Regions from separate parts of the Niveibacterium microcysteis genome, predicted to be linked through region 2. Evidence: predicted binding sites of a transcription regulator. Region 2 holds the regulator's gene; each other region holds the start of a gene.
What was found. The regulator sigma-54, encoded in region 2, starts transcription at its own class of promoters, with help from an activator protein. The targets are predictions, from matches to a motif close to TGGCACGCTTNCTGCTNA.

Region 1 (7,932 bases), 750 kb from region 2:
GGGTGAAGTGATCGAAACCAACCAAGCCGCGGTGGATGCTCCGGAATCGGTAAACGCCGACGCCTACGCCGCGTGGCTGTTCAAGCTCAAGCCGGTGAATGCGGACGACGTGGCGAAGCTGCTCGACGCCGCGGCCTACGACAAGATCGCCGACGCCTGATTTACGCGTATCGATCTGCTGCGCGATCCAATCACGGGCCTGCGATGCTCGCCGTACTCAAGTACGGCTGCGCTTCTCGGCCCGAGCTTGGGTCGCTCGCGACGATCGCTTCGCGCAAATCCGCGTTTCTGAGCACGCGATCTACCCTGATTGCCGGCGCCCAAAAGAACAACACACCGCGCCTCTGCCCCGACCTGTACCGCATCCTGACAGAGCCAGACCATGCTGAACCTTCCGCTTTCCGCGCTTGAACAGCGCGATGACTTCATCGGCCGCCACATCGGCCCCGATGCCGCCGAGACCGCCGCGATGTGTGCCGACATCGGCGCCGCGTCGCTCGCCGCGCTGATTTCCGAGACCGTGCCTGCCGGCATCCGCCTGGCTGCGCCGCTGCCGATCGCCGCCGCCGTGCCCGAGCACGAAGCGCTCGCCAAGCTCAAGGCCATTGCCAGCAAGAGCGTGCTGAAGCGTTCGCTGATCGGTCTGGGCTACTACGACACGATCCTGCCCAAGGTCATCCTGCGCAACGTGCTGGAGAACCCGGGCTGGTACACCGCCTACACGCCCTACCAGGCCGAAATCGCACAGGGCCGCCTCGAAGCGCTGCTGAACTGGCAGCAGATGGTGATGGACCTCACCGGGCTGGAACTGGCGAACGCCTCGCTGCTCGATGAAGCCACCGCCGCCGCCGAAGCCATGGCCATGGCGCGCCGCGCGTCGAAGTCCAAGTCCAACGCCTTCTTCGTCGACAGCGCCGCCTTCCCGCAGACCATCGACGTGGTGAAGACGCGCGCCAAGTACTTCGGCTGGGATCTGGTCTTCGGCACCGCCGAGGAAGCCGCATCCGCCGACGTGTTCGGCGCGCTGCTGCAGTACCCAGACAAGACCGGCGCGGTGCGTGACCTCACCGCCACCATCGCCGCACTGAAGGCCAAGGGCGCGCTGGTGGCCGTGGCGTCGGACCTGATGGCGCTGGTGCTGCTCAAATCGCCGGGCGAAATGGGCGCGGACATCGCGCTGGGTTCGGCGCAGCGCTTCGGCGTGCCGATGGGCTTCGGCGGCCCGCACGCCGCCTTCTTCGCCACCCGCGACGAGCACAAGCGCTCGGTGCCGGGCCGCATCATCGGCGTGTCGGTCGACGCGCGCGGCAAGAAGGCGCTGCGCATGGCGCTGCAAACGCGCGAGCAGCACATCCGCCGCGAGAAGGCCAACTCCAACATCTGTACCTCGCAGGTGCTGCTGGCCAACATGGCTGGCATGTACGCGGTGTATCACGGGCCCAAGGGCCTGCAGACCATCGCCTCGCGCATCCACAAGCTCGCTGCGATCTTCGCCGCCGGCTTGAAGCAGGCCGGGTTCAAGGTGCTGGGCAGCCAGTTCTTCGACTCCTTCGATATCGCCACCGGCGCACAGACCGCGGCGATCAATGCTGCAGCGCTGGCCGCCGGCTACAACCTGCGCCAGGTTTCGCCCTCGGTGCTGGGTGTGTCCTTCGATGAGAAGACCACCCGCGCCGATGTGCTGACGCTGTTGAATGCCTTCGCCGAAGTGGGCCGGCTCGCCAATGTGTGCGAACTCGCGCGCGCCTTCGATGAATCGGACCTCGCCGCGCTGGAGCAGAGCTGCGCGATCCCCGCGTCGCTGCTGCGCACCGATGCCATCCTCACGCACCCGGTGTTCAACAGCCACCACACCGAGCACGAGATGCTGCGCTATCTGAAGAAGCTGCAGAACCGCGACCTCGCGCTCGATCACTCGATGATCTCGCTGGGCTCCTGCACCATGAAGCTCAATGCCACCAGCGAAATGATCCCGGTCACCTGGCCCGAGTTCGGCGACGTGCATCCCTTCGTGCCGCGCGAGCAGGCTGCGGGCTACCTCGAGATGATCGAAGGCCTCGCCGACTACCTGCGTGCCGTCACCGGCTTCCCCGCGATCTGCATGCAGCCGAACTCCGGCGCGCAGGGCGAGTACGCCGGCCTCGTCGCAATCCGCCGCTACCACGAGTCGCGCGGCGACGCGCACCGCAACATCTGCCTGATCCCGAAGTCCGCCCACGGCACCAACCCGGCCACCGCGCAGATGTGCGGGCTGGACGTGGTGGTGGTCGACTGCGACGAGAACGGCAACGTCGACGTCGCGGACCTCAAGGCCAAGGCGGAACAGCACAAGGACAACCTCGCCGCGCTGATGATCACCTACCCCTCGACGCACGGCGTGTTCGAGGAAGCCGTGAAGGACATCTGCGCCACGGTGCATGCCTTCGGCGGCCAGGTCTACATGGACGGCGCCAACCTCAACGCGCAGGTCGGCCTCACCTCGCCCGCCACCATCGGCGCCGACGTGAGCCACATGAACCTGCACAAGACCTTCTGCATCCCGCACGGCGGCGGCGGCCCCGGCATGGGCCCGATCGGCCTCGCGGCGCACCTCGCCCCGTTCATGGCCGACCACGCCGTGAAGCCCACCGGCGCCGACGCGCGTTCACACGCCGGCCAGGGCGCGGTCAGCGCGGCGCCGTTCGGCTCGGCCAGCATCCTCACCATCTCGTGGATGTACATCACGATGATGGGTGGCGAAGGGCTCAAGCAGGCGACCGAGTACGCGATCCTCAACGCCAACTACGTTGCCGCCAAGCTCGCGCCGCACTACCCGGTGCTCTACCGCGGCACGCACGGCCGCGTCGCGCACGAGTGCATCCTCGACATCCGCCCGATCAAGGCTGCCACCGGCATCACCGAGGTCGACATCGCCAAGCGCCTGATGGACTACGGCTTCCACGCGCCCACGATGTCCTTCCCGGTCGCCGGCACGATCATGGTCGAGCCGACCGAGTCGGAATCGAAGGGCGAGCTGGACCGCTTCATCGCCGCGATGACGCAGATCCGCGAGGAAATCCGCAAGGTCGAACAAGGCACCTGGCCCGCAGACGCCAACCCGCTCAAGCACGCCCCGCACACGCAAGCGGACGTGATGGTGGCGGAGTGGTCACGCGTGTATTCGCGTGAAGAAGCGGTCTTCCCGCTGGCTTACGTTGCCGAGAACAAGTTCTGGCCGAGCGTCAATCGGATCGATGACGTGTATGGGGATCGGAATTTGTTCTGTGCGTGTGTGCCGATGGAGGAGTATTCGGCGTAATTGCCGGAGTGCTTCTGCTGGCGCTGTGACGAGAAGGGCCGCCCGATGGGCGGCCCTTCTTCTTGGAACGCTTCGGCAGCACTTCAGTCCTTGCGCCTACGCACCGCAACACCCACTAGGAAGGTAATGCCGAGCGACATCATCGCGAAAGGAGTTGGCTCCGGCACAGCCGAAACTGTCATTGAATAGGCCAGATCACTTGTTGGTATCCAGACAAACCTGTCCGACGGCCTCCCCTGCAATGCCCCCACCCCGAGCGAAACCAGACTCGCTTCTCGGTCGGCGAAGTAAATGTACTGTGGAGCCCCAGAGCGCAATTGCAAGGTCAACGCAAAGCGGGAATTCGACGGCAACGCCAGTGCCGGAGAAAAATCCACTCGCCGAGCAAAACCCTGAATCACGCCATCCGTGGCACTGAACTCTTTTGAAAAGAGCGTAGCGCCCAGAATGCTCTGATCAGCAATTCCATAACGGCTCCACTCGCGAATGCTCGCAACGTACGACACCCCGGCGGTATCTGGAACAAAGAAGGAGAAGGACTCGACTTCAATCGCTCCGTTTTCGGAGAAATCGAATAGTTGCGCGGCTCCAGATTTGTTTAGTGACGAAAACGCGCCCGTCGAGAGTTTCCATTCATTGACAGCTCCCCCCACCGGCGCGCTATAGGTTGTCGACGCGCTTGCGGTACCAATGGTGCCAGCAAGCAAAATGCCCACCAAGATCATTCTCATCTGCACACATCTCCTTCGACGTTATTGTTGGACTTCCAACTGCGAGCCAGAGCCGCACCCAATACAAAGACGGCGGTCGCGCAACGATATGTCGCCCTCATGGGGCCATGGACACGTTCCAGCCGACGAAACCGCGAGCACACAACCAACGAACGCGCGTTTCATCACGACTCCAAGAGTAGCGAATGCACCTATCAATTCGCGGCACCCTGCTATGACGCACAAATTATGCCAATCAGGAAATCGCGCGCACTTGCGGCCCGAGACTTGGCACGAAAACAGGTTGATGTAAGTACTCCCGACATCGACGATCGCATAGCGCCGTGAGGCGCGTAGATTGGGTTGAGCGCAGCGAAGCCCAACGCCTCCGCAACCGCCGCAGCATGGCAACGGTGCGTCGACCGGGGTCCCGCCCCCGGCGGGCGTCTTACTTTCTGGCAACGGCACCAGAAAGTAAGCAAAGAATGCCGCCCGGCGTTCGCGGTCAGGCGCTTTGCGCCTGACTTCCCTCGCATGCTCGCGAAGTCGGGCGGCTGCGGAACTCGGCCCTGCGGCCTCAGACAGTCCTCGCCGTCGGCGCTGCGCGCCGATGCCCCTCCCCCGCTGCGCTACTCGGCGCTCTCGACGGGACCCAAGATCAAAACCGTCGCCATTTTCGCGCACCGTGAATTTGCAGAGAACGGTTGATGGTCGGCGCTTTTCTTCCCCCCTCTGAAACGCCGAGCAGCGCAGAAACATCGGGTTCCGACATGCGTAGCATGGCGGTGGCGAGGACTGTCTGAGCACCGAGCGCAGCGAGGGCGAGTTCCGCAGCCACTCGATGGTTCGAGCAGCGCAGGGCACCCCGACAGAGTCGGGGCGTTGAAGCGGGGCGACTTTCTTTGGGTACTTTCTTTGTTCGCACAAAGAAAGTACCCCGCCCGCCGGGGCGGGACCCGGCTTCAGCGGGAAGGCCAGCGCAAATTGCCTGCGCCATTCGCAAGCCGAAGCGTTGGGCTTAGAGATAGGCCAACGCTAGCTAACAACACCGCAGAGCCTTCCGTTTGAGCCCGCTCAACTCATTCTCACCGCTGAGAAAAAATAGCACCCCCCACTTGGTACGCTGGCAAGTACAACGAGCCGCCGCAAGAGCGGCCGACCAGCGCCGTGCCGTCCGACCGGCAACGGCCATAACGCCGCGCTGATGAAAGCTGTTTCGCCATGACTGATGTCGCCCGTGTTTCCGCCTTTGGCCGCCAGGCCGCCAACGTGGGCCGTGCCCTGCCCTTTTCCGAAAGCATCGGGTCGCCGGACGACCTGCCCGAAGCGCTTGCCGCAGCCCTGAAGACCGCGCTTGGCGCGGAGGCCGATGCGCTGCAATTGATCATCCACTCGCCGGCATTTGCCACCGTAGGGCAGAGCAGCCCGGAGAATGTGTTCGCCTTGACGAGCACGCGCTGGATCCTGGTCGCTAAGACGGCCACTGGCACCGTGACGAGCACCGCCCCCTTCGCCGCCGCAGCGGTCATCGAGCTGACGATGATCCTGCTCGGCGGGCAGTTGCGGATCGAGTCGGTGGCTGGCGCCGCGGGCTGCGCGGTGGGCTTCAACATGGTGTCGATCGAACTGTTCCGCGAAGCGCTGTTCATCATGCTCGCGGGTGCCCGGCCCGCCGCAACGAACCCTACGCGCGGCGGCAACATCGAGGCGGAGCTTTCGGTGCTGAGCTTCAAGTTCCGCACGGCACTGCAGGAGCAGACGCCAAGCGGCGTCGCGCTGCGCGATGTGCGCAGCTGGACCAGCGAGGTGTCGCCCCTCGCGCGGCTGTTGTTCATGAAGCCTGCGGCGCCGGCGGGTGTGCTGGCGGTGACCGACAGCTACCTCGGCGTGATCACCGATCCGCCGGCGGGCAAGGAGAAGCAGCACAAGGGCAAATCGCCGCACGGCAAGATCGCTACCTATGTGCTGCGGCAACACCCACTGGTATTACATCTGCCGCAGCCCCAGCGCCGCGGTGACAGCACCGTGCGGATCGCGATCGAGAGCGACGTCGGCTTCGCGCTGAGCGTGCCGGCACGGCAGATCGGTGGCATCGCGAGCCTGCTCAGCGCGCTTTTGCCGCCTGCCACCGCGTGAGTCGGCAGGGGCCCGGCCACAACACGACAGATCAGCCCCTACACGCGGCCCCAGCCCGGCTGTTACCCTGACATGTGTGCGGGTGGAGCCCGCAGTGCATTGGCGCTGCCGGGGGGCTGCGCCACCTTGGGGGCCGGGACTTCACGTGCTTGATCGGATCGTCCGTTTGCTTGAAGGCGCACTGGCAGCCGCGCTGCTCACCGGGCTTTGCCTGCTGAGCGCGTCGGCCGATGCGGCCCACGCGCTCAATGCGGAGGCGCCACCTAGTGGCCCGCTGGGGTATTACGCCGACTTCCTGCAGGAATCGGGTGTGCGCCTGACGCCGGATGAGGTCATGACTCGCCTGCGGCGCGGCGAAGGCGCTACGCCACGCCGCCCTGTGCCGGATTTCGGCATTGGGGCACGGCCGGTGTGGCTGCACTGGCGCATCGAGAACCATGCTGCGCAGGCGCTGATCCGGCGACTGAGCATGGATACGCCGTGGGTGGACGACCTCGATGTCTACGTGATCCAGGCCGGCACGGTGCAGGCGCACTGGCAGACCGGCGACGCACGACCGCAGCGCCAGCGCCCGATCGCTGGCCTGGGTTTCGCGTTCGATCTGCATCTGGAACCGGGCCGCACGGACGTACTGATGCGCGCCGCAACCGCCGACCCGATGGTGTTGCCGACCTCGCTGCAAGCGATCGAGACGGCCGGCACAGCGCATCGCTGGACGCATTACAGCCACGGCTTCGTGTATGGCTACCTGTTGGCGCTGATTGCCTACAACCTGCTGCTCTACACCGGGCTGCGCAAGCGCAGCCATCTGCTCTACGCGGTTTACCTCGCCGCCTTCATCCTGATGAATCTGGGCTACACCGGGCACGGTTACGCGTGGCTGTGGCCCGACTACCCCGGGGTACAGCGCTATGTGATTCTGATCAGCATGGTGCTGTTCGGCGTAGCAGGGCTGCAGTTCGCCGCGCGCTTTCTCGATCTTGCGCGCCATGCGCCCGCCTTGCGCAACGCGGTGCACCTGCTGTGTGTCGCCGCCATGCTCGCTGTGGGGGCCGCAGCCGCAGCAGGGCAACAGGCAATCACGGCCTGGATTGCGTTCGGCTTCGTGGTGATGTTTGCGTTGGTGATGCTGCTGCTCGGTGTGCTCGCGGTGCGCCACAGCTACACCGCGGCGCGCTATTTCCTCGCCGCAGCGGTGGCCGGCATGAGTGGCACCCTGGCGAGCTCATTGGCGGTATGGGGCTTCATCCCCTTCAACGAGTGGACCTATCGCGCCGTGGAGCTTGGCATGCTGGCAGACGCGACGCTGCTGGCGCTGGCGATTGCCCACCGCTTCCGGCAGGACCAGCAGGAGCGCATCCGGGCGGAACACCTCGCGCGTACCGACCCGCTGACCCGGTTGCCCAACCGGCGCGCATTCCGCGAACAGGCCGAGGCGATCTGGAGCACCGCACTGCGGCGCGAGCGCGACATCACCCTGGTCATGATCGACATTGATCACTTCAAGCAGCTCAACGACCGCTACGGCCACCAGCGGGGCGACGAAGCGCTCGCCGCGGTGGGCCAGATCCTGCTGGCCGCGGGGCGGCGCGGCGATGTGGCGGCACGCTGGGGTGGAGAGGAATTCGTGCTGTTGCTGCCCGAGACCAACGAAACGCAGGCGGCGGCACTGGCCGAGCGTTTGCGCCAAAAGATCGCGCTGATTCGGCTGCGCGCGGGCGATACCGAGATCTCGCTGTCAGCCAGTTTCGGCGTCGCCCAGCGTCGCGGTGAAGCCTCGCTCGATGC
Region 2 (7,932 bases):
TGCTTCGGCGAACGCGCAGCCATTCTCGACGGCAACGTGAAGCGGGTGCTCGCGCGCCACTTCGGCATCGAAGGCTTTCCTGGCGTACGCGCCGTGGAGCAATCGATGTGGGCGCTCGCGGAATCTCTGCTGCCCGCGCAGGGCGTCGACACCTATACCCAATCATTGATGGATCTGGGCGCGACGGTCTGCACCCGAAGCCGGCCGCGCTGCGCGGATTGCCCGGTTACCGGCAGCTGCGTGGCGCGTCAGCAGGGTCGCCAAGCGGAACTGCCGACGCCGCGCCCAACACGTGTTGTGCCGGAGCGCCAGAGTCGGGTGCTGATTGCCCGCAATGATGGCGCGGTGCTGTTGCAGAAGCGCCCGCCACACGGCATCTGGGGTGGCCTGTACGCATTGCCGGAGATCCCGGACGAGCTCGACGCCGAAGCCCATGCGCTGGCGCTCGGGCTGCGCGCAAACGGTGGCGCAACGCCCTTGCCACCGCTACGACATGCCTTCACGCATTTCCGGCTAACGCTGGAGCCCCAACTACTCGATGTGAGCGGCGAAGGCATTCACGACCCCGCCTGGCGCTGGGCGGCACCGCATGAATGGGACTCGCTGGGTTTGCCAACGCCAGTGCGACGCCTGCTCGATAGCCTCTAGGAAAACGGCAGCCAAGTCGGTCCGACGGCGCCCGACTGGGGGCTGGGCGAGCAGTGTCGATACGTCCCCGGTCGCGCGACGCCGTCAGGCGTCCTGCTTGAGCAGACCGCGTTGAACGAGGAACTGCTGGATGATCGTCAAGCGCATCAGTGGGTCGTCCAGCTCAAGCAACTTTTGTTTGGCCTTGACCGGAATCGGCAGGATTTCGGTATAGCGGTACCCCACCCATGCCGCGTCGTCGAAACGATGCGGCGCCGGAATCGCCTTTTCACCCGCGTCGGCAACCACCGCCTGCAACAAGGGCAGGGTATCGGCCAGCGCTTCGGGCGGCGCTTGCACTTCCGGCTCCGGCACCCACTCGACTACAGCCCTGAGCAAACCATCGGGCTGGGCGACGGCCTGCGCAATGCGGAACCGGCGCTCGCCGGTCACCACAATCTGCAGGATGCCGGGCTGATCCATGTCCCACTCGACGATGCGCGCGCTCGTGCCGACCTGGGCGGGCGTTGCCGGCGCGCCGGTCTCCTCGCCCTCTTCGATCAGGCAGACGCCGAAACTGCTGCCGTCCCGAATGCACGCCTTGACCATGTCCATGTAGCGCACCTCGAATACCTTGAGCGGCAATCGCGCTTCGGGGACAAGTACGGTGTGCAGGGGAAACAGAGGCAGTTCGGCGGGCAGTTCGGGCATCGGATTGGTCTCGCGGGCCCGCGAAACGCGCGCCGGGTGAAGTGGCGGAAGTGTGCCATGTTTTCCTGCACGCGCCCGACCGAGACGCACGCAATCTCTGTGCCATAATCGTTTCCAACGAATCGAGGAAACCCCATGGACGACAACAAGGCGAAAGCACTTCAGGCCGCGCTGGCCCAGATCGAAAAACAGTTCGGCAAGGGCTCCATCATGCGGATGGGCGATGGCGAAGTGGAATCGGACATCCAGGCGGTGTCGACCGGCTCCCTCGGGCTGGACATCGCGCTGGGCATTGGCGGCCTGCCGCGTGGCCGCGTGATCGAGATCTACGGCCCGGAATCGTCAGGCAAGACGACCCTCACGCTGCAGGCGATTGCCGAGATGCAGAAGATGGGTGGCGTGGCCGCCTTCATCGACGCCGAACACGCGCTCGACGTGTCCTACGCGCAGAAGCTGGGCGTCAACGTCGGCGACCTGCTGATCTCGCAGCCGGATACCGGCGAGCAGGCGCTTGAGATCGCCGATATGCTGGTGCGTTCCGGCAGCGTCGATATCGTCGTGATCGACTCGGTCGCCGCACTGACGCCGAAGGCCGAAATCGAGGGCGAGATGGGCGATCAACTGCCTGGCCTGCAGGCCCGCCTGATGTCGCAGGCGCTGCGCAAGCTGACCGGCAACATCAAGCGCACCAACACCATGGTCATCTTCATCAACCAGATCCGCATGAAGATCGGCGTGATGTTCGGCAACCCCGAAACCACCACCGGCGGCAATGCGCTGAAGTTCTACGCCTCGGTGCGTCTGGACATCCGCCGCACCGGCACGATCAAGAAGGGCGACGAAGTCATCGGCTCGGAGACCAAGGTCAAGGTCGTGAAGAACAAAGTCGCGCCACCGTTCAAGGAAGCGCACTTCGACATCCTTTACGGCGAGGGCATCTCGCGCGAAGGCGAGATCATCGACATGGGCGTCGAACAGCGCTTTGTCGACAAGTCCGGCGCGTGGTACGCATACAACGGCGAGAAGATCGGCCAGGGCAAGGACAACGCGCGCGAATTCCTGCGCTCGCACCCGGAAACCGCACGCGAAATCGAGAACAAGATCCGCGTACAACTGGGCCTGCCTGAACTGCCGGCTGGGGAAGCCGCCGCGGCCTGAACCAACGAGGCACATTGGCGATGAGCGGCGACGAGCTGAAGGCCCGCGCGCTCCGAACGCTGGCGCAGCGCGAACACAGCCGGGCCGAGTTGGCGCGCAAGCTGGCCGCGCACGGTGAGCCGGACGCGGTCGAAGCGGTACTCGACCGGATGAGCGAACTGGGCCTGCTGTCCGACAGCCGCTTTGCCGAAAGTTACGTGCGCAGCCGTGCCGGCCGGCTCGGCCAGCGACGCATCCAGCATGAACTCGCACAGCGCGGCGTGGATCCGGAAACGATCTCCGAAGCGCTGGCGAGTGAGTTGGGCGAGACAGAACTGGAGCGCGCCCGTGCAGTGTGGGCGCGCAAGTTCGGCAGTACGCCGGGCGATGCAAAGGAATGGGCGCGCCAGGCGCGCTTTCTGACCGCCCGCGGGTTTTCCGCGGAGGTCGTGAGAAAAGTGTTGAAAGAGCCGTTCGATGAGTCTGCTTAAGGTAGGCGGTCTATCCAAGCGCTACAAGGCACGCACTGTCGTGCGCGATGTCGGCTTCGAAGTCGGCAGCGGTGAGGTGGTCGGCCTGCTCGGCCCCAACGGCGCCGGCAAGACGACGTGTTTCTACATGATCGTTGGCCTGGTGCGTGCCGACGGCGGCACGATCACCCTCGACGACAAGGAAATCACCCACCTGCCGATCCACAAGCGGGCGCATCTGGGCTTGTCCTACCTGCCGCAGGAAAACTCGGTATTCCGCAAGCTCACGGTGGCCGAGAACATCCTCGCGGTACTTGAACTGCAGAAGCTGCCGAAGGACAAACTCGCCGCGCGGCTCGATGAGCTGCTGGGCGAGTTGGGCATCACGCACTTGCGCGATGCAACCGCGATGTCCCTCTCGGGCGGCGAGCGGCGGCGGGTTGAAATTGCCCGCGCGCTGGCCACCAACCCGCAGGTGATCCTGCTCGACGAACCCTTCGCCGGCGTCGACCCGATCGCGGTGATCGATATCCAGAAGATCATCCGCTTCCTGAAGGATCGCAACATCGGCGTGCTGATCACTGATCACAACGTGCGCGAGACGCTGGGCATCTGCGACCGCGCCTACATCATCACCGAAGGGGTGGTGCTCGCCAGCGGCCGCCCCGACGAAATCGTCCAGAACGACAAGGTTCGCGAGGTTTACCTCGGCGAGCATTTCCGACTCTGATCGCGCAACCCCCACGATGAAGCCCTCGCTCCAGCTCCGCATCTCCCAGCAGCTCGCGCTGACCCCGCAGCTGCAACAGTCGATCAAGCTGCTGCAGCTATCGACACTGGAGCTCAACAGCGAAATCGAGCGCATGCTGCTCGAGAACCCCTTGCTCGAACGCGAAGACGCCGAGTCGGACCCGGAAGCCTGGGGGCAATCCGCCACCACGCCGAGCGGCGACGAACGCACCGACACCGCCAACGATGCGGCGGCCGAAGCGGCCGAGACCTCGCCCGAACCGAGCGAGCCGAGCTTCGACGATGCCGGCAGCTATGACGACGGCCCCACCGAGTGGTCCGGCGAAGGTGGCGGCAGCGGCAATCGCGACGATGACGACGAAACGGATTTCCAGGAATTCCGTGCTGCGCAGACGAGCCTGCGCGACCACCTGGATGAACAAGTTGCCCTGATGCCGCTGTCGGACCGCGATCGCGCGCTGCTGCGCTTCATGATCGAAGCGCTCGACGACGATGGCTATCTGACCCAGCCGCTCGACGAACTGCTGGAGCTGTTGCCGCCCGAGTTTGAAGTTGACGTCGACGAGCTGCAGATCGCCCTCGCGCACCTGCAGAACCTCGATCCGCCGGGCATCGGCGCACGCTCGCCAGGCGAATGCCTGAAGCTGCAATTGCGCCTGCTGCCTGAGAGCGCTGCGCGTGAAGCCGCGATCATCATCGTTGAGCAGCATCTGGAGCTGCTGGCCGCGCGGGATTTCGTGCGACTCAAGCGGCATCTGGGTTGCAGCGACGAAACGCTGCGCGAGGCGCACCAGCTCGTTTGCAGCCTCGATCCGCGCCCCGGTGCGCGGTTTGCCGCAATCGAGACGCGATATGTGATCCCGGATGTGATCGTGCGCAAGGTGCGCGGCCACTGGAGTGCGACACTGAACCCGGACGCGATGCCCAAGCTGCGGATCAACCAGCTCTACGCCGGAATCCTGCAGCAGAACCGCGGCTCGGCCGGATCGCTGGCCGGGCAGTTGCAGGAGGCACGCTGGATGATCAAGAACGTGCAGCAACGGTTTGACACGATCCTGCGGGTATCCCAGGCAATCGTTGACCGCCAGCGGCAGTTCTTCGATTATGGGGACGTGGCAATGCGTCCGCTGACACTGCGCGAAATCGCGGAGCAGCTTGATCTGCATGAGTCGACGATCTCTCGGGTGACCACGCAGAAGTACATGGCCACGCCAAGAGGTATCCTTGAACTGAAGTATTTTTTCGGCAGCCACGTCGCCACGGATTCTGGCGGCGCGTGTTCAGCTACGGCGATTCGTGCGCTGATTCGCCAGCTGGTCGCGGCAGAGGATCGCAAAAAACCGCTATCCGATGCGCGGATTGCCGAGCTTCTCGGCCAGCAGGGGATTGTCGTTGCGCGACGAACCATCGCAAAGTACCGCGAGTCGCTCAACATCCCGCCGGTCAGCCAGCGCAAGATGATCTGAGAGGATAAATCATGAACCTGAACATCACCGGACACCATCTCGAAGTTACCGCCGCGCTCCGCGACTACGTAACATCGAAACTGGATCGCGTGATTCGCCACTTCGATCACGTCACGAGCGTTAACGTGATCCTGTCGGTGGAAAAGCTGAAGCAAAAGGCGGAAGTGACGGTACATGTACGCGGCAAGGACATTTTCGTCGAGAGCATTGACGAAGATTTGTATGCCGCAATCGACGCCATGACGGACAAACTGGACAGGCAGGTTCTCAAGCACAAGGAAAAGTCCTACGATCACGGCCACGAGGCGCACAAGCGCCAATCTGCAGAATCGTAATCACGGTCGCTCTAGTGAATCCCGGCGCGTAAGCTTGCGGAAAGCCCCCGCGCCGAACATGAGCTGACCCCGGATCTGCGCGCCTTCGGGCGCGCAGTGCATTTCTGAACCCCAAGCATGAATCTCATCGCCCCGCTGCTGCCGCCGTCCAATGTGCTCGTCGATCTTGAGGCGAGCAGCAAGAAGCGCGTCTTCGAACAGGCTGGCCTGCTCTTCGAAAACCATCAGGGACTCGCGCGCAGCGCCGTCTACGACGCGCTTTTCACGCGTGAAAAGCTCGGCTCCACCGGCCTTGGACAAGGCATTGCGATTCCGCACGGCCGTATCAAGGGCCTGCGCGACGCCGTCGGTGCCTTCATCCGCCTTGCGCAGCCCGTGCCATTCGAGGCCCCGGACGGCAAGCCGGTGAATCTGATGTTCGTGCTGCTGGTGCCGGAAAGCGCCACCGAGCACCACCTGCGACTGCTATCGGAGCTCGCACAGATGTTCTCCGACCGCAGCTTCCGCGATGCACTGGCGCAGGCCAGTGATGCGTCCGAGGCCCACACCCTGTTCGTGAACTGGAACCCGAATGCGGCGAACTAGCGTCGCCCGGATCTACGAGGACAACCGCGACCGGCTCGGCCTGAGCCATCTCGCCGGCCCGCTCGATGTCGAGGTTCAGGTTCCAAACGAGAAAGTGTGGCCAGCCGAGCTGGTAGGCCACCTCAACATCATCCACCCGAACCGCATTCAGGTGATGGGCGAGGCGGAGCTGGGCTGGATTCGTCGCCAGGCACGCGACAAGGTACAGCATCAGCTGGAAAGCATCCTGCTGGCGCACCCGCCAGCGATGATCGTGGCGGACGGATGTGAAGTGCCGCCGCTGATCCAGAGTGCGTTCGAAAGCGCACGCGTCGCAATGTTCACGACCTCGGCCGAGACGGCCCGCGTGATCGATTCGCTGCGCACCTATCTTGCGCGCAACCTTGCCGAGAAAACCTCGCTGCACGGCGTGTTCATGGATGTGCTCGGGCTCGGCGTGCTGATCACCGGCGATTCCGGCGCCGGCAAATCCGAGCTTGCGCTCGAACTGATCTCGCGCGGTCACGGTCTCGTCGCGGACGACGTGGTCGAAGTGTCGCGCATCGCGCCAGGTGTGCTGGAAGGGCGCTGCCCGCCAATGTTGAAGGACTTCCTGGAAGTCCGTGGCCTCGGCATCCTGAACATCCGCACGATCTTCGGCGAAACCGCATGCCGCCGGAAGATGAAGCTCAAGCTGGTGGTACATCTGCATCGCCAGATCCGCGGCGAAAGCGCGCAGATGCCGCGCCTGCCGCTGGAAGACGACATGCAGGATATCGTCGGTGTGCCGACTCGCCGCGTCACCCTGCCGGTTGCCGCCGGCCGCAACCTTGCGGTGTTGCTGGAAGCGGCGGTGCGAAATACCATTCTTCAGTTACGTGGCATAGACTCGATGCAGGAATTCGTTGATCGCCAACGCTCTGCGCTGGATCTCGACGAAGAAGACCTGTAGCCCGAACGCTCGCATCTCCTTCCGCCACATCGGTGGCGGCTCTACCCCAATCTCTCCTCCGGAGGCCTTGCATGAATAAGCTTGTGATCCTGGCTGCAGCTCTGGCCGCGCAGTTCGCCCTGCTCCCCGCCCACGCCGCCGACGAGGCGAAGAAGCCGACTGCGCAGCAGGAAAAGATGAAGGTCTGCAACGAGAAGGCGACCGGCATGAAGGGCGATGAGCGCAAGAAGTTCATGAGCGACTGTCTGAGCGCCAAGCCCGCTGCCGCCGAAGCCGATGCCAAGGCACCCAGCGCCCAGCAGGACAAGATGAAGGTTTGCAATGAAAAGGCGACGGGCATGAAGGGCGATGAACGCAAGAAGTTCATGAGCGACTGCCTCAGCGCCAAACCCGCTGGCGCGCCCGCCGCCGATGCGAAAGCGGACGCCAAGTCCAGCACCTCTCAGCAAGACAAGATGAAAGTCTGCAACGAAAAGGCAACCGGCAAGACGGGTGACGACCGCAAGAAGTTCATGAGCGAATGCCTTAAGGGTTGAACCCTCGCCGCTGCGACCAAACCCCGCCCTTAGGCGGGGTTTTTGTTTGGAGCCAAGGCGCGGCTGGCCGCTGCCGCTAGAATTCAGAGGCGGAGTCCTCAGGGGTAAGGCCATGACAGAGCCTGTGCTGATCGTGATGTGCAACTTTCCTGACGCGGCGACGGCAGAACGCATCGCGCAGCGTCTTGTGGAACGTCGGCTCGCCGCCTGCGTCAACATCCTTGCGCCGATTCGTTCGATCTATCGCTGGCAAGGCGCCGTCGAACAGGCAGAGGAAGTGCCGGTCCTGATCAAGACCGCCGCATCCCGCTACGCGGCGCTCGAAGCAACGTTGCTAGCCGAGCACCCCTATGAGGTGCCAGAGATTCTCGCAGTTGAAGCAAA
Region 3 (7,932 bases), 920 kb from region 2:
CCCTTATTGATGGCCTATGCTGGTGCTGATAGCCGAGTTCCCGTGGATCACGGGAATGCGCTACGTAGCGCTATACGAGGTGTGAACGACAAGGTCGAGTGGCTTTTCTACGCCGATGAGGGGCATGGCTGGTTCCACGAGCCGGTACGCATCGACTTCTGGTCGCGGGTGGAGAAGTTTCTGGATCAGAACCTACGTGGCACCCCAAGTGCTGGAGCCCATTGAGGGCCAATGCTTTGCCGAGTGCAGCGGCTCCGTAGCTCGTCGCTAGCCGGCGGTGAGTTGGGCGTAGAGCTGCGGTAGCCGTTGCGGCAGTTCCTGCGGGTCGCGGATCACGACGAAGCCGTGCGGGCCGAAGAGGTGGGGCAGGTAGTCGGCGCCTTCGCGGTCGATCGTGACGCAGAAGGGGCGCAGGCCGGCGCGGTGGGCTTCGCGCACTGCGGCGGCGGTGTCCTCGATCGCGAAGCGGCCTTCGTAGTGGTCGATGTCGTTCGGTTTGCCGTCGGTCAGCAAGAGCAGCAGCCGCATGGCGTTGGGGCGTTCGCCGAGCACCTTGGTGGCAAAGCGCAGCGCGGCGCCCATGCGGGTGTAGTAGCCGGGCTTGAGGGCCTGCACGCGGCCGCGCGCGGCGCCGTCGTATTCCTCGTCGAACTCCTTGATGGTGTGCACCCGCACATGGTTGCGCTTGAGTGACGAGAAACCGTAGAAGGCGAACGGGTCCCCAGTGGCGTCGAGGGCCTCGCCCATCAGCAGCAGGCTTTCGCGTACGACGTCCACGACCTTGTGGGTGTCGCTGACATGCGCATCGGTGGAGAGCGACAGATCGGCCATCACGAGGCAGGCGAGGTCGCGCGCGGCGCGCACCGGTGCTGCGTACACGCCGGGCTCCGGCTGTACGCAGCCGGCGGCGCGCTCGGCCTGCCAGCGCACCAGCGCGTCGAGGTCCAGTTCGGGACCGTCCTGCTGGCCGCGCAGCCAGCGCCGCTGTGGCGCCAGCGCGGAAAACTGGGCACGCAGCCGGCGTGCGGCACGGCGCAGCGTTTCGGGCAGTTCGGTGTTGCTGGCGTCGCGGGCGCGCATCGGTTGCACGCGCACGCGGTCGTCGACCAGCGCGCGGCGCTTCCAGTCCCATTCCGGAAAGGCAAGGCCGGGCCCGAGCGGCAAATCGTCCTGCGCCGCGGCGGGCAGATCGAGATCGAAGCGGACTTTGGCGGTGGAGGTTTCGCCGCCGCGCGCCACAGCAAGGGTGTCCATCTCGCGCGCCGCGCTGGCAGCATCCTCATCGCCTTCGTCGGTGGCGCGGTTGACCCGCACATACTCGGCCCACGACAGCAGGCTCTCGGCGCGGAAGGGCAGCACGAAGCCGTCGCGGCCGTCCGGCAGTTCTTCACGCCGCGCCTGCTTGCGTTCGCGCAGCGCGGCGTTTGCCTCGTTGCCGGGTTGCGCATCATCTTCGGCTTCGGTTTCGGCGTGCAGGGGCTGCGGGGGCGGCGTGTCCAGCGCGGGCATCAGCCATAAGGGCACCGCGTGCGGGTCGCGCGTCGCAGCCGGCAGCGCAATGACGCTGCCGGGCGTGAGGAGCGCGGCGCGGATCGCCTGTTCGGCGGCGGCTTCGTCCGGCGGCAGCCGGGCTGGATCTGGGCGCTGCGCCAGATGCGCATCGACCAGGCGGCGGTAGCGCGCCGCGAGGCCCGGGTAGCGCGCAAGGACTGCCGCCACGGCCTGCTGGTTGAGCTGCAACCAAGCGTCGCGCGCGGCATGGGTGCGGGTGTCGGCCTTGTCCCATTCGATTGGGCGCATCAGCACCAGCACTCGCGCGATGTCGCGGGCGCGAGCCCAGAGCGTGGCATCGGGCCGGGCTGAGGGTGCCGGTGCGTCCGCAGCGGCGGGCTGCGCCGGCAAGGGCTGGCGGCTGACTTCGCCGGCCAGTGCGATCAACCACAGGTAGAGCTCGCGATTACGGGCACGTTCCGGGAACAGCGCGATGCGTTCCGGCAGGCGCAGGGTTTCGCTGTCCAGCGCGGCGTGGGTGGTTTTGTCGCCGGTGGCGGCGATGTGGTCGATCAAGCGGCGACGTGCGCTGTGGCGGGTCTCGCCAGCGCTTGCCACACGCAGGCCCGGCTCGCCGCCGAATGCACGCAGCAGTGGGCCCGCAAGGTTGGCGACTTCGTCGAGTTGCACCGCGGCCTCGGGGTAGCTGCGGTTCGCGATTCGGGTGATGAAGCGGTGCCATGCGGCGCCTACGACTTCTTCCATCGCTCACTCCTGGTGTTTCTTGTGGGCAAAGCCGCCTTCGCGGTGCGCTGCGGCGTCGCCGCTGGTCCATTCAAGCAGGCTGCCGCGGGGGTTGTCGGTCTGGATTTCGCTGCAGGCCACCACGCACTGCGCACACTGTGTGCAGGCGAACATGCGGCGCTTGAGGTCGCGCGGATTGAGCCGCATCGGGCAGACATCGGCGCATGCGGCTTCACCGGCCCCCAGCGTTTGCGGGCAGGTGGCGCAGTCCGCCGCGCGTTCGCGCGCGAAGCCGACCACCATGGCGCGGCGGTTCGCGATCCACGCCACGCTTTGAAGCATGCCCACCGCACAGCCATAGCGGCAGAACAGGTGACGCGCGAAGAGGAATTCGCCCGTCAGCACCAGCGTGGCGACGCCGATGAACAGCGCCTGGTTACGGGTCAGCGATGCAGTGAAGAGGTTGTGATAGATCTCGAAGGGCGGCAGCAGATAAGTCAGCAGCACCACCGCCCAGATGAACGCGAAGCCGACTGCGAACGGCACGACGACGAACCACCAGCGCGCGTCGAGCCGCTCGGTGCTGCCGTTCGGGCGGATCAGCCAGCGCTCGCCGCCGTCTTGCAGCAGCGGGCCGGGGTGGGCGTCCCATACGCTGTGCTTGCCACTGGCGCGGCGCATCAAGCGATTCACCGTTTCGACCACCGAAAAATGCGGGCACAGCCAACCGCAGTAGAGCCGGCCCCAGCGCCATGCGACACCGAGCACCGCCACCGCGGTGGCAAGGATCGGCAGCAGCAGTTTGAGCAGCACCTGCGCTGCAGCCTGCGCGGCATCGATACGCCCCGCGGCGAAGTCATCCAGGCCGATATGCCACGGCATTCCGAGGAACCAGGCATGACCGGCAACAAGGTCGTACCGCAACAGGTTGAATACCGGCGCGAGAATGAACAGCACGAAGAAGCCGGCCTGGAACAGGGTGCGACGCGTCTGCAGGCGGTGGCGGCGCGGGGCGTCGACACTGGCAATCGGGATCACGCGGCGTGGCGCGGCGGCGGGAGCGCTCATGGGGTATCAGCCGATCAGCGGGTAGCGCCAGGCTTCGCGGTTGATCGCTTTGACCAGGCCGACAACGCCGAGCAGGATCAGCGACGAGTGCACCACCGTGAAGTAGAGGATCACGACCACCCACACACCCGGGCCACGAAAACCGCCGATCGCGCCGATCAGTAGCGTGGTAAAGATCAACGCGCCGCCGACCAGGCTGACGCGGAAGGCTTGCTCCAGATGGACTCGCGCGACCGGATGCGCGCTGGCGCGCCGCCGCCACCAGAGCCAGGCGAGCACCGCGAAGGCGAGGCCCGGGGCAAGCATCAGGTTGATCAGGTACAGCGCCTCGGCGGCAACGGCGAGCGGGCGGGGATCATCGGCGTCGCGCATCGGCACGTTGGGCTCAGGCACCGAACGTCGCGGCGACGACTTCCATCAAGGCTTCGGCGATTTCGCGGTCGTCCGTCAGGCTTTCGACGATTGCGGCACGGCAGGCCACCAGCGGCGCGACGCCAGAGCCGATCAGGCGTGCGGCGTAAACCAGCAGGCGTGTCGATACCGCCTCTTCGAGGTCGACGTCCTTGAGCGTACGCAGACTGCCGGCGATGGAGACCAGGCGGCGCGCGAGCATCGGATCGCAGGCGGTTTCGCCGGTCAGGATGCCGATCTCGCGCTCTGCGGTCGGGAAGTCGAAGGCGAGGCTGACGAAGCGCTGGCGCGTCGAGGGTTTCAGGCTCTTGAGAAAGTTCTGGTAGCCCGGGTTGTATGACACCACCAGCATGAAGCCGGGCGGCGCTTCGAGCTGCTCGCCGGTGCGCTCGATCGGCAGCACGCGGCGATCGTCGGCGAGCGGGTGCAGCACCACGGTGGTGTCCTTGCGCGCCTCGACCACTTCGTCGAGGTAGCAGATACCGCCTTCGCGCACCGCGCGGGTCAGCGGGCCGTCACACCACACCGTCTTGCCGTCGCCGATCAGGTGGCGACCGACGAGGTCGGCGGCCGACAGATCGTCGTGGCAGGCCACGGTATAGAGCGGCAGGCCCAACTTCGCGGCCATGTGCGCGACAAAGCGTGTCTTGCCGCAGCCGGTCGGCCCCTTGATCAGCACCGGCAAGCGGTTGCGCCAGGCTTGCTCGAAGAGCGCGACCTCGTCGCCGCTGGGGGCGTAGTAGGGAAGCGTGGCTTCCGTTTCGATGCGTGCGTTCATGGGGCGCAGCATCGGCCGCGCGCCCCGGTGCTTCCTTGATTCGCGGCAATTTGCGCGCGGCGGGCGCCGCGCGCGGGGTGACGATCAGACGGTATGCCGGCTCACACTGAACGCCGACGGCGACTCAGTGCCAGTGCTCCGAGTGCGCTGCCGACCAGGGCGAGGCTCATCGGTTCGGGCGTGGGCAGCGGCGGATCGGCCTTGATCACATCGTTGCCACACAGCATTGCCCACTGCACATCAAACGGCAGGCCCCAGTCGGCGCCGAACAGCGCACGCGGAATCGCGGCCTCGATCATGTAATGCGTGTCGGTGCTGTACTTGCCGTAGCCGGTGACTGCACCGCCGGTTGCGATTTGGCCGCTGCCGACCAGCGTGCCCGCCTTCACCGCGACCGGGTCACGCCCGCGTGCATAGCTGCTGTTCTGGTTGTCCCACAGGCCGAAGTACCAGCCGTTGGCGGCGTCGCCGACGCGGTACAGCGATCCGACCTGGATCGTCGGGCGATAGAGGCTGCCGTTCGCGTTCTTGATCACGGTGGTGGTGAAACCGTATTCGAACTTGCCGTCGCGGCCGAAATCGATCAGGAAGTCGCCCGGTGCGTAGGTGTTGTTGCCCATGCGCGTGGCGGGGTTCAGGCCGGTGATGAGGCCGAGGTAGAGGTAGGTGGCGTCGTAGTCGACGTACAGCGCCTCGGCGTCGTAGGCCTGCCCGCCGTAGCCCGGGTCGAGGTAGCCGCTGCTGTTGCGTGTCCAGTCTTCCACCGTATAGCCCTTGACGCTGGCGCCGGGGGTCATGGTCGCCTTGTTGATCGACCAGTCGGATTGAAGGTTGCCGTCGATGACATAAGCGGCGGCAGAGTGCGAGACGAGGGCACAGCAGAGCAGGGTGAGTGCGCGGAATGACATGGTGAATCCACTTTGTCGTGATGTGCTGCACCAGCAGCAATCGTGCCAGTTCAACAAAAACGTAGATTCGGCTGGGCGATCAGGCGACTTTGATAGTTCTGTCGACAGGAACAAATTCACGATTCGGCCGGTGCGCCGTGATGTTTGGCACACCACCCGGTCGTGCTGGCTGCCCAGAGGGCCCATTCGCTTGATCAAGCGCAGTTTCAAGCGGGCCAAAGCTGTAAGAAAATGCGACTTCGATAATTTTGGCGATTTTGGTTGGGCCGCAGCGGAAATCGTGCGCGCTTACCCAAATTGCGCACGCCGTTTGCCGAGCGCGCGCTGCGATTTTGCTTGGCTTGTTCTATGGTTTCCGCCTGAAGAGCTGTCGTGGCTCCTGCCGCGATCTCCGTGGCAAGTGCAGTCGGCGGCACAAGTAAAACAAACAGGAATCGACGCTTCAGATGACTGCCGATCGCGCATTCGACGCGCAAGCCTTCAACGAAAACCTGCCCGGTGGGCGCTGCGCCGGGCGGCTGGCGGTGCGCGCCGGCCAGCTTCACTTCGAGGGCGCCGGCGAAGCGGTGGATCTGCCTCTGGCGGGCTTGCAGCTCAGCCTCGGTGGTGCGAGCGATCGCCTGGTCTTCATCACCCATCCGGCGCTGCCGGCGTGGCAGCTCTATACCAGCGACCATGCATTGCTGGCGGAATCCGCGCTGGCCGAACACCCGGCCGTGCAGCGCCTGCGGCAGCATCGTCGCAAGCGCCGCTTGCTCGGCTGGGGCAGTCTTGCCACGGTGCTGGGCCTGATTGTCTTGCTGCCGTTGGCGCTCTACTTCTCGCTCGATGGTCTCAGTGCCGTGGTGGCGCGGCGCCTGCCGGCCGATTGGGAGCAATCGCTCGGCGAGACGGCGATCAAGCAGTTCCGCGTGCAGAAAACCTTCATGCCGGACAAGACGGCCGAGGCCTTGCTCAAACCGCTGGTGGCACCCCTGGTGGCGCAGGCCGGTGACCGCTATCGCTACCACTTCCACGTGATCAACGACCCCAGCCTCAACGCCTTCGCGCTGCCGGGCGGCGAGGTCGTGATTCACTCCGGGCTGATCCTGAAGGCGACTTCGCCCGACCAGCTGCAGGGCGTGCTCGCGCATGAGATCTCGCATGTGACCGAGCAGCACGGCCTGCGCTCGGTGATCAAGAGCGTCGGCGTCTATGCGGTGGCGCAGGCGCTGATCGGCGATGCCTCCGGCCTGATTGCCGCCGTCGCCGGTGCGGCGCCGATGCTGATCAACCAGAAGTATTCGCGCGACTTCGAACGCGAGGCAGACCGTGCCGGCTTCGACCTGCTGACGCGTGCGCAGATCAACCCGGGCGGCCTGATCGGATTCTTCCGCACGATTCGCGAAGAAGAGCGCAAACAGCTCAAGCAATTGGGCGACGCCGATGCGCAGGATGCTGCGCGCGGCGCGATGGCCTACCTCGGCACCCACCCCGACACCGATGAGCGCATCGCCAAGCTGCAGGCTCGGCTGGCGAAGCTGCCAGCCCAGACCTGGCGCGACGATCGCGCGGCCTTTGCGGCGCTGAAGGCGCAGGTTCAAGCGTTTGTGAATACCCCGGAATGAATGCCGGCGCCGAATGAGACGCCTGGCCAGTACAACCACGACGAAAGACGACGATGAAAGCGGAAATCCGCGGCAGTGATGCTTTTTCCTATGTCGACCTGACACTGGAGCCCGGCGACAGCGTGGTCGCCGAATCCGATGCGATGAGCAGCATGTCGGCCGACCTCGACTTGCAGGCACGCTTCAATGGCGGCTTTTTCGCCGGCCTGCTGCGCAAGTACCTCGCCGGCGAGACGCTGTTCGTCAACGTCTTCAAGAACAACACCAAGCGCCCGCGTTCGCTGACGCTGGTGCAGCCCACACCGGGCGGTATCCGTGCGCTGGAACTGCACAACGACACCTTCTACCTGCAGCCCGGCGCCTATCTGGCCAGCACCGAAGGGCTCAAGCTCAGCGTCGGTTTTGCCGGCTTCGTGTCGTGGATCGCCGGCGAAGGGCTGTTCCGCACTGTCGTGAAAGGCAGCGGCACGCTGTGGTACGGCGCTTACGGCGCGCTGCTCGATAGGGAGATCGACGGTGAGTACATCGTCGACAACAGCCACCTTGTTGCTTACGAACCGGGGATCAAGTTGCGCCTGCAACTGGCCGGCGGCATCTTCTCCAGCCTCTTCGGCGGCGAAGGGCTCGTCACGCGTGTCAGCGGCAAGGGCCGCGTGGTGATCCAGACGCGCAGCCTCTCCGGCCTGACCGGCTGGATCAACCCGAAACTGAGCTGAGCGAGGCGCGCATGCAAGTCGAATTCATTCATCGCCCGGGCAATACCGCAGCAACGCTGCTGCTGGCCGCAGGCGAGAGCTGCACGACCGAATCGGGCGCGATGATCGCGATGAGCGGCCAGCTCGATATCGAAACCACTACGCACAAACGCGGCAAAGGCGGGCTGCTGAAGGCGGCCAAGCGCTTGTTCGGTGGCGAGTCGTTCTTC
Region 4 (7,932 bases), 1.8 Mb from region 2:
AACTGCGTGCCTACTACATTGCAAACGGCCAGCGCGTGCCGGAAGACCTGCATCTGCCAAATCGTGCGTGGCTGACGCACCGTGCGCTGCGCGAACTGGCGCCTGATTCGCCTTTCCGTCTGACGCCCGAAGATGCCGGCCTGCTCAGCTCGGCCCCACGCAACCGCGACAACGACGGAGCGCGCGCATGAAACCCGGATTCGAGGATCAGGCTGCTGGCTTGCGTCGCCTGCTGCGCCGCGCGCCACCTCAAGTGGTCGCGGTGAGCGCCTTCGGTGCCGGTGCGATGCATTGGCTGGCGGGGCAGGCGCTGACGCGCGCACAAGGCGGCCGCCAGGTAACGGTGTTCGACGAGATGGCAAGCTGCGGCAACCTCGCCGACGCGCTCGGCGCTGCGGCGCGTTTCGATCTCTTGCAGGCGGTGGAGCGCCATGTATCGCTTGAGGCTGCGCGCGTCGAGGCCGGGCCGGGGCTGTCGCTGTATTCGTCGGCGCGCCTGGCACGGGCCCTGAATGGCGCCGACCGGGTGTTGAGCGAGCGTTTCGCCGAAACCTGCCGCGCCTTGCAGCGTGGCTGCGATCTCTGGTTGATCCACGCACGGGCCGACGAGCGCCGTAGCCTCTCGCCGCTCGCCAGTGCGGCGCACCGGATGGTTGTCGTGGTCGACGGCTCGCCGCGGGCGATCACCGAAGCCTACGCGCTGATCAAGCATTTGGATGGTGGTCCTTGGCCGCAGATCGACCTGGCTCTGGCAAATCCCCGTGACCAGGACGAGGCAGAGGCCCTGTTGGCCAACCTGATCCTGGTCGGGCATCGGCAAACGAGCCTCGCGCTGCGTCGCGTGAAGGGATTGGATGCTTGTGCGGCAGCCGCCGCGGCAGCATCTGACACTACGACGGACGGCGTGTTTCTGGATCGTGTTCTCGGCTTGGCGCGGCGAAGGCAGCGCACCTCGATGGCGCTGGCGCTGTGAGCCAGAAGAAAAAATCCTGAAATAGGGCTCAATTTCCCTCTCAGGCGGCCGATAGTGTGAGTAGTGACGGCAGGGAGGCTTCGTCCGAAGCCTCGAACGAGACCGTAGAAGAGAGAGTCACACGATGTACACCGCATCGGGAACGCTAGACAAGAACCAACTCGTCACGCAGTACGTTCCACTGGTGAAGCGAATTGCGTATCACCTGATGGCCAAACTGCCGGCGAGCGTGCAGGTTGAAGACATCATCCAGAACGGCATGCTGGGTTTGCTCGACGCGATCGGGCGTTACGAAGAGGGCCTGGGTGCCCAGTTCGAAACCTATGCGGTCCAACGTATCCGCGGCGCCATGCTCGATGGCCTGCGCGAAAACGACTGGCTGCCGCGCAGCCTGCGCCGCGAGATGCGCCGCATCGAAGGCGCGATCCACCAGCTTGAACAACGCCACGGCCGCCAGCCGACCGAGAAGGAACTGGCCGAAACGCTTGGCATGACGCTGGCCGACTATCAGAAGATGCTGCAGGAAGCGCGCGGCTATCAACTGGTCTACTTCGAGGATTTCAGCGACGAGGAGGAAGAAGACTTCCTCGAGCGCCATGTCGCCGGCAATGAGGCGGATCCGCTCGACATGCTGGAAGACAAGAAGATGCGCGAATCGCTGATCAAGGCGATCGACGATCTGCCCGAGCGCGAGAAGATGGTGATGGGTCTGTACTACGAGGAAGACCTGAACCTGCGCGAGATTGGCGAAGTGCTCGGCGTTTCCGAATCGCGCGTCTGTCAGTTGCACAGCCAGGCGATCGCACGCCTGCGCTCGCGCATCTCGGGCCAGGTGCGTAGCCATGCAGCCAGTGCGCGCGGACGCCGCGCGTCGATCTGAGCGGAGCGCGCGCCGTGGATAAGATCAGCATCCTCGGCCTGTTTGTCGGCTTGACGGCTATCGTCGGCGGGCAGGTGCTCGAAGGCGGCCACATCGGCTCACTGGTCCAGCCCACGGCTTTCCTGATCGTGATTGGCGGAACGCTCGGCGCGGTGATGCTGCAAAGCCCATTCACGGTGTTTCGCCAGGGGCTTCGGATGGGCGCTTGGATCTTCGTGCCTCCGGTTCCGCCGTTTCGCCGTGTCATCGAGCAAATCGTTTCCTGGAGTGGTATCGCACGCAAGGAAGGCCTGCTGGCGCTGGAAGGGCAGGCGATGGGGCTGAAAGACAGCTTTGCCGCCAAGGGCTTACAGCTGCTCGTCGATGGTGTCGAACCGGAACGGCTTCGCGAGGTGCTCGAAGTCGAAATCGGCGCCTGGGAGCAGCAGATGAAAACCAGTGCCAAGGTGTGGGAGGCCGCAGGTGGTTATGCGCCGACCATCGGTATCCTGGGTGCGGTGATGGGTCTCATCCATGTGATGGAGAACCTTTCTGACCCTTCAAAGCTTGGCGCGGGCATTGCGGTGGCCTTCGTGGCGACGATCTATGGCGTCGGCTCGGCGAACCTGATCTTTCTGCCGATCGCGAAAAAGCTTCAGGCGCACATCGCGCAACTCGTCGCAGTGCGCGAAATGCTGGTCGATGGCCTGGTTGGCATCGCCCATGGCGATAATCCGCGCATTATCGAAAGCCGCTTGCAGGGCTACGTTACGTGAACATTTGCATGAGTGTTCTGGCACGCAGTCGTGTCGCGGGCACGTAACCGCAGGTCGATCGCACTTTTCTTTGGGTGATAATGGCCGTCTGGTGCCGATGTGTGCTGGGTGCCTGACCTTGTCCCCGACCTTAGTTAAACACTCTGATGACCACAAAACTCTCGCTGGCAAAATCAATCTCTGCGTTCTTCCTCCTTTCGGTCCTGTCAGCGTGTGGGGGCGGAGGGGATTCGGCCGGCGACAATTCGTCGAACCAGCCCACAACTCCGCCCGCAACGTCTTGTAGTGACGCCGGGGTTGCAGCTTCGAACTCAAGTGCATTTCCGACTGTATGTATGCTTACCAGCAGCGGAGAAATGGTGTTTGAGCTCTACCCTGCGAAGGCTCCAGCTACCGTCGACAATTTCCTGAAGTATGTGGCGGCGGGTTTCTATTCCGATACGGCGATTCACCGGATCGTGCCTTCGTTTGTCTTTCAAGGTGGCGGCTACACCAGCGATCTGAAGGCTAAAGCACCGCTCTACGCGCCGATCGTGCTGGAGAGCAACAATGGTTTGAGCAATGTTCGCGGTACCTTGGCGATGGCTCGGACTGATCAGCCCAATTCAGCGACCTCGCAGTTCTTCGTCAATACAGCCGATAACCTTGCCCTCAACTATGACCCGTCTGTAGTTGTGGCGAACGGCTATGCGGTGTTCGGAAAGATCATCTCTGGTGTCGCGGTGATGGATCGTATCGGAGTCAGCTTGAGCGACGCCTCCGGCGTACCTATTGCCGGTATCCGGGTCTATTGGGTCAAACAGCTCAAATAATTAGCGAGTTTGGGAAATAGACATCGAACGGGTCGCCGTCTGGCGGCCCGTTTTTCTGTGGCGCATTGAGTTCGCGAGCATCAGGAATCGGGCGGGCCTGCCGTTAATTGGCTAACAACTGAAACTTTGGACCTTAGCCATGGCCGGTCGTCGCAAGCATGAGGAAGAGCACGAGAATCACGAGCGGTGGCTCGTCTCGTACGCAGATTTCATTACGCTGCTTTTTGCGTTCTTCGTGGTGATGTACGCGTTGAGCTCGATCAACGAGGGCAAGTACCGGGTGCTCTCGAACTCGCTTGTGAGCGCTTTCCGTAATGTGACGACGAACGCCGACGGCATGCAGATCGTGCCGCGCGCGTCGATTGCGGGGGCGGTGCCGCAGCAGGCGAAAGTGCAAAAGTCGCCCGCCGAGAGCGAGGCGCGGGTGCAGGCGCGTCAGCAGATGCACAGCATGGCGGAACAGGTCCGGCGCGTGTTGGAACCGCTGGTGCGCGGCGGCCAGGTGTCCGTGAATGAGGGCGCACATGGCATCTCGATCGAGATCAATGCCAGTGCGCTGTTCAATCCGGGTGAGGCCTACCTTGGGAGCGACGCGGTGCGTGCGCTGCGTGCCGTGGGTGAGGTCTTGGCACAGGGCGACTTCCCGATCCGCGTCGAGGGGCATTCCGACAACATTCCGATCGCGACCGCAGCGTTTGCGTCGAACTGGGAACTATCGTCGGTGCGCGCGAGCTCGGTGGTGCGCTTGTTCATCGATACCGGTGTCGACGCGCGTCGGCTTACGGTGGCGGGCTACGCAGATCAGCGACCGATCGCGGATAACAGCACAGCCGACGGACGCCAGCGCAACCGCCGGGTCAGCATTCATGTGGAATCAATGTTGCCGCCCAGCGCCGAAACGCCGGCGGTGGGGCCGGTGACACCCAATCCGGGTGGCGCGGCGCTTGGCGCTACGTTGCCGGAATGACTTGATCGTTCAGAGGGCCGAAAGGCCGGTCAGCAGGCTGGCTGGCCGGTTCATGCTTGGCCGAAGAGCCGACCGCCTGGGCGCGTTGAGGTGATGCCGCCGGCGTCGTAGAGGCTCGGGCCGGTGCTCGCGAGCAGCACGCTCATCGCTTGCTGGTTGGCGCGCAGCTGGTCACGGATGAACTCGCCATTGCGCAAATTGAGTTGCTGCGCACGTGCGGCGAGGTCGAGATAGTGCCGCCATGCACGCTGGGTTTGTTCGGGAAGCTGCGCGGTGAATTCGGCCATTTGGCTGGCCCGCGCGTCAATGCCGGATCGACTGAGCAGCAGCGCCCTTGCGTTCTCCGCTTGTTGCAACTGACGTACGGCAGCGGTTTTGTCTTCCGCCAAGCCCAGCAGGGCTTCGACCTGGCCGGTGACAAGCAACTCGTGCTCGTCTTCCAGCAGGCGCACAAACCGCTCCAGCTGGCCGGAAACTTCAGCCAGCAGAGCGGAAAACTGGGCTTGGAGCAGGGCGGTCGGGTTCAAGCGCTATGCAGACTTGTCATGCGCGCCGTCAAGCTTGGCGCGGCTGGGACTGCAGCATCTGACGGACGCTTTCGATCAAGCCATCGGCCACCTTTTCCGGATTGACACGGAAACGGCCGTCGGAGATTGCTTGCTTGAGCTCGCTCACCTTCGCGGCATCGACTTCAGGCACGCCGGCGAGCGTACCTTCCAGTTGCTGCAAACGCGATGCCAAGGGTGATACGTCGACCTTGGAACCCGCGTCGGCGCTGGGTTTTGCCGCGCTCTCGCGAGTGCCTCGCGCCTTCACGTCGCCGGCATTGCCGACGGACTTATACGAACCTTCGATCTTCATGATGTCGCTCCTGTTTTCGCCTGTTCGAACACCTTGCGGGCAGGAGCATGCTCCGTTTGCAGGGTCTTCTTCGGCTTGTTGTCAGGTTTAACGGCGCTATCTCACGGAACTTTAACCATTTTTCATCATTGCGCCGACGCGCTGCGTGTTACTGGCCGACATCGACCCGGCCGCCCGAGCGAGCGATGCCTTGGAGTACGCGGCCAGAGTCGAGCCGGACCTGAACCGGCTGCCCGTCCGCGGCGGCAGTGAGGGCAATGCCTTCGTTGCCCACCTGGAAGCCCGGCCCATGGGATATGACCTGAACCCGCTGGCCGCGTTCCACTGCTTGCACCACCAGAAGCTGGTTGCTGCGTAGCGCAGTGCCACCGGGTACCGCCTGCCGCAACGTCCGCCCGACCGCTTGGTCCGGGCGGGTGAGGGTGCCTGGCGGCAAAGCCGCGACGTCGCCGCGACGAACTTCCCAGTCCTGGGCGCCGAGTACGCTGCCGGCGGCAAGCGGGTGGGCCGCAACCAGGTAGTCGTCCTCAACCCGCACCCGCGCGGGAATGAACAGCGTCCAGGCCGGCTGTGGACAGCGCACGCCCACGGTGGTGTGTCCCCAGGCGCGCTGGCCGCTCGGCAAGAAGGCTTGCGGCGCATCGCAGGGTTTCGCGTTGCGGGGGATCGCAGCGTCGGCGATCTCGACTGTCACGGCGCCGCTGTTGCGCGATGCCTCGCGCATCAGAAACTGGGTCACCGCTTCGCGCAGGGCCGCCTGCGCAGCGCTTGACGGTGTATCCGTTCGGGCCGGTGAAGCGAGCAGCAGCAAGGCGGTGAGCAGGATGGTTCGGACTGGCTTCGCGAGCATGGCGCGATTGTCACACGGGTCGCGTTTGCCGTGATGGCGGCAAGGCTTGCCGGCAGCGGCGGCAGCATGCGCACGAATTGCCGCCTGAATCGGGGTCTTTTCGGCGCAAGGCCGCGAGGCGGCTGCGCTGAGAATGCTGGCACGGAAGCTGCAAAGGGATAGGCGGGTGTTTCGGACCGCTTCCCGCAGACCGGGCCACCAGGAGATTTGCGATGACCATGACCGCTCTAGACCGCCACCTTGGGTTCCAGCAAGCCGCGCTGAACACGCGGGCGTATCGCCAGGAGTTGCTCGCGGCCAACATCGCAAACGCCGATACCCCGCACTACAAGGCGCGGGACATTGATTTCAAGGAGGCGCTCATGGGCGCACTGGATGGCAAGGTCAAACCGCTCGCGCTGACGACAACCGCGCAGCGGCATATCGAGGGTGGCGCCAAGGCGCCGCTCGCGCCGTTCGTCAAGTATCGCCAGGAAGAGCAGTCGGCGGTCGATGGCAACACGGTGGATATGGATGTCGAACGCTCCGCGTTTGCAGAGAACGCCGTGCAGTACGAAGCGAGCCTGACCTTCATCAACGGCCTGCTGCGTTCGATGCAGCAAGCGATCCAGAACCAGTAAGCGCGGGCGGCCATCATGAGCATGCTCAACGTCTTCAACGTCGCAGGATCCGCCCTCAGCGCCCAGTCGGTACGCCTCAACGCGGTCGCGAGCAACCTCGCCAACGCTGAGAGCGTCGTGAAGTCCGACGGCCAGCCCTATCGCGCCAAACAAGTGATCTTTGAGGCGACGCCGATGGGCGGCAACGGCGCAATGGGTGTGCACGTAAAGCAGATGGTGGAGTCGGCTGCGCCGTCCCGCATGGTGTACGACCCGAAGAACCCGGCTGCGAGCCCGGAAGGTTATGTGCAGTTGCCGAACGTCGACGTGGTTGAAGAGATGGTCAACATGCTGTCGGCCTCGCGCTCATACCAGACCAACACCGAAGTGATGAATACCGCCAAGACCTTGATGCAGCGGACGCTGCAAATCGGTCAGGGCTAAGCAGGAGCTGACAGATGTTTATCTCGAATAACACCACGAGTGGCGCAGGCGTCGTCAGTTCGGATCTGCTCAACAGCCTCAACGGCACGACGAAGAAGAGCAGCACGAGCACCGATGCAGTCTCAGAGGATCGATTCCTGACCATGCTGACGACCCAGCTGAAGAATCAGGATCCGATGAATCCGCTGGACAACTCGCAGATGACTTCGCAGCTTGCGCAGATCAGCACGGTGGATGGTTTGAAGAAGGTGAACAGCACACTCGAGTCGATGCTGGGCACCTTCCAGACCAACGAGACGATGCAGGCGGCAGCAATGGTCGGCCGTGGCGTGCTGGTCGATGGAAAGGGCCTTCAGCTCTACAACGGTCAGGCACTTGGTGGCGTGGAGCTTGCCTCGGCGGCGGACAAAGTGAAGGTTTCGATCGTGGATTCGAGCGGCTCAGAGGTCGCCAATCTGGACCTCGGCGATCTCGATGCGGGATCGCATGTCTTCACCTGGGACGGCAAGACCAGCGCAGGGGCCGATGCGGCCGCCGGCAACTACACGATCAAGGTCAGCGCCGTGCAGGGCGACAAGGCTGTCGAGGCCACGGCTCTGCAGCTGGGCACGGTAAGCAGCATCGTGCGTGGCGCGAAGGGTGTGGATATTGAAGTAGGCCGGCTCGGCATGTTCTCGATGTCGGATATCAAGCGGATTCTGTCCTGAGCGGGCAAGGAGAAGGACCATGGCATTCCAGCAAGGCCTCAGCGGGCTTAACGGCGCATCCAAGGCGATCGACGTCATCAGCAA

Region 1: JY500_RS04215 (PEP-CTERM sorting domain-containing protein) is a predicted target of sigma-54. The motif match lies at 4,246-4,263, and genes of this name have one in related genera.
Region 3: JY500_RS18475 (PEP-CTERM sorting domain-containing protein) is a predicted target of sigma-54. The motif match lies at 5,431-5,448, and genes of this name have one in related genera.
Region 4: flgB (flagellar basal body rod protein FlgB) is a predicted target of sigma-54. The motif match lies at 6,236-6,253, and genes of this name have one in related genera.

Annotation. Positions count from the first base shown of each region.
Region 1 is NZ_CP071060.1:898,804-906,735, reverse strand. It holds gene gcvH (glycine cleavage system protein GcvH) at 1-160, shown strand, start outside; gene gcvP (aminomethyl-transferring glycine dehydrogenase) at 383-3,298, shown strand; gene JY500_RS04215 (PEP-CTERM sorting domain-containing protein) at 3,382-4,029, opposite strand; gene JY500_RS04210 (hypothetical protein) at 5,230-6,144, shown strand; gene JY500_RS04205 (diguanylate cyclase) at 6,290-7,932, shown strand, end outside.
Region 2 is NZ_CP071060.1:153,742-161,673, reverse strand. It holds gene mutY (A/G-specific adenine glycosylase) at 1-648, shown strand, start outside; gene JY500_RS00720 (LON peptidase substrate-binding domain-containing protein) at 733-1,338, opposite strand; gene recA (recombinase RecA) at 1,474-2,496, shown strand; gene recX (recombination regulator RecX) at 2,517-2,966, shown strand; gene lptB (LPS export ABC transporter ATP-binding protein) at 2,953-3,675, shown strand; gene JY500_RS00700 (RNA polymerase factor sigma-54) at 3,692-5,161, shown strand; gene hpf (ribosome hibernation-promoting factor, HPF/YfiA family) at 5,173-5,496, shown strand; gene ptsN (PTS IIA-like nitrogen regulatory protein PtsN) at 5,614-6,081, shown strand; gene hprK (HPr(Ser) kinase/phosphatase) at 6,068-7,012, shown strand; gene JY500_RS22360 (PsiF family protein) at 7,084-7,548, shown strand; gene cutA (divalent-cation tolerance protein CutA) at 7,661-7,932, shown strand, end outside.
Region 3 is NZ_CP071060.1:4,054,963-4,062,894, reverse strand. It holds gene JY500_RS18500 (alpha/beta hydrolase family protein) at 1-225, shown strand, start outside; gene JY500_RS18495 (nitric oxide reductase activation protein NorD) at 268-2,256, opposite strand; gene JY500_RS18490 (4Fe-4S binding protein) at 2,260-3,303, opposite strand; gene JY500_RS18485 (magnetosome magnetite crystal formation protein family) at 3,310-3,696, opposite strand; gene JY500_RS18480 (CbbQ/NirQ/NorQ/GpvN family protein) at 3,689-4,492, opposite strand; gene JY500_RS18475 (PEP-CTERM sorting domain-containing protein) at 4,594-5,400, opposite strand; gene JY500_RS18470 (M48 family metallopeptidase) at 5,847-7,007, shown strand; gene JY500_RS18465 (TIGR00266 family protein) at 7,061-7,723, shown strand; gene JY500_RS18460 (TIGR00266 family protein) at 7,735-7,932, shown strand, end outside.
Region 4 is NZ_CP071060.1:2,002,231-2,010,162, forward strand. It holds gene flhF (flagellar biosynthesis GTPase FlhF) at 1-191, shown strand, start outside; gene JY500_RS09095 (MinD/ParA family ATP-binding protein) at 188-973, shown strand; gene JY500_RS09100 (RNA polymerase sigma factor FliA) at 1,098-1,853, shown strand; gene JY500_RS09105 (flagellar motor protein) at 1,868-2,608, shown strand; gene JY500_RS09110 (peptidylprolyl isomerase) at 2,944-3,420, shown strand; gene motD (flagellar motor protein MotD) at 3,560-4,387, shown strand; gene JY500_RS09120 (flagella synthesis protein FlgN) at 4,438-4,914, opposite strand; gene flgM (flagellar biosynthesis anti-sigma factor FlgM) at 4,943-5,248, opposite strand; gene flgA (flagellar basal body P-ring formation chaperone FlgA) at 5,397-6,098, opposite strand; gene flgB (flagellar basal body rod protein FlgB) at 6,311-6,718, shown strand; gene flgC (flagellar basal body rod protein FlgC) at 6,734-7,141, shown strand; gene JY500_RS09145 (flagellar hook assembly protein FlgD) at 7,156-7,848, shown strand; gene flgE (flagellar hook protein FlgE) at 7,868-7,932, shown strand, end outside.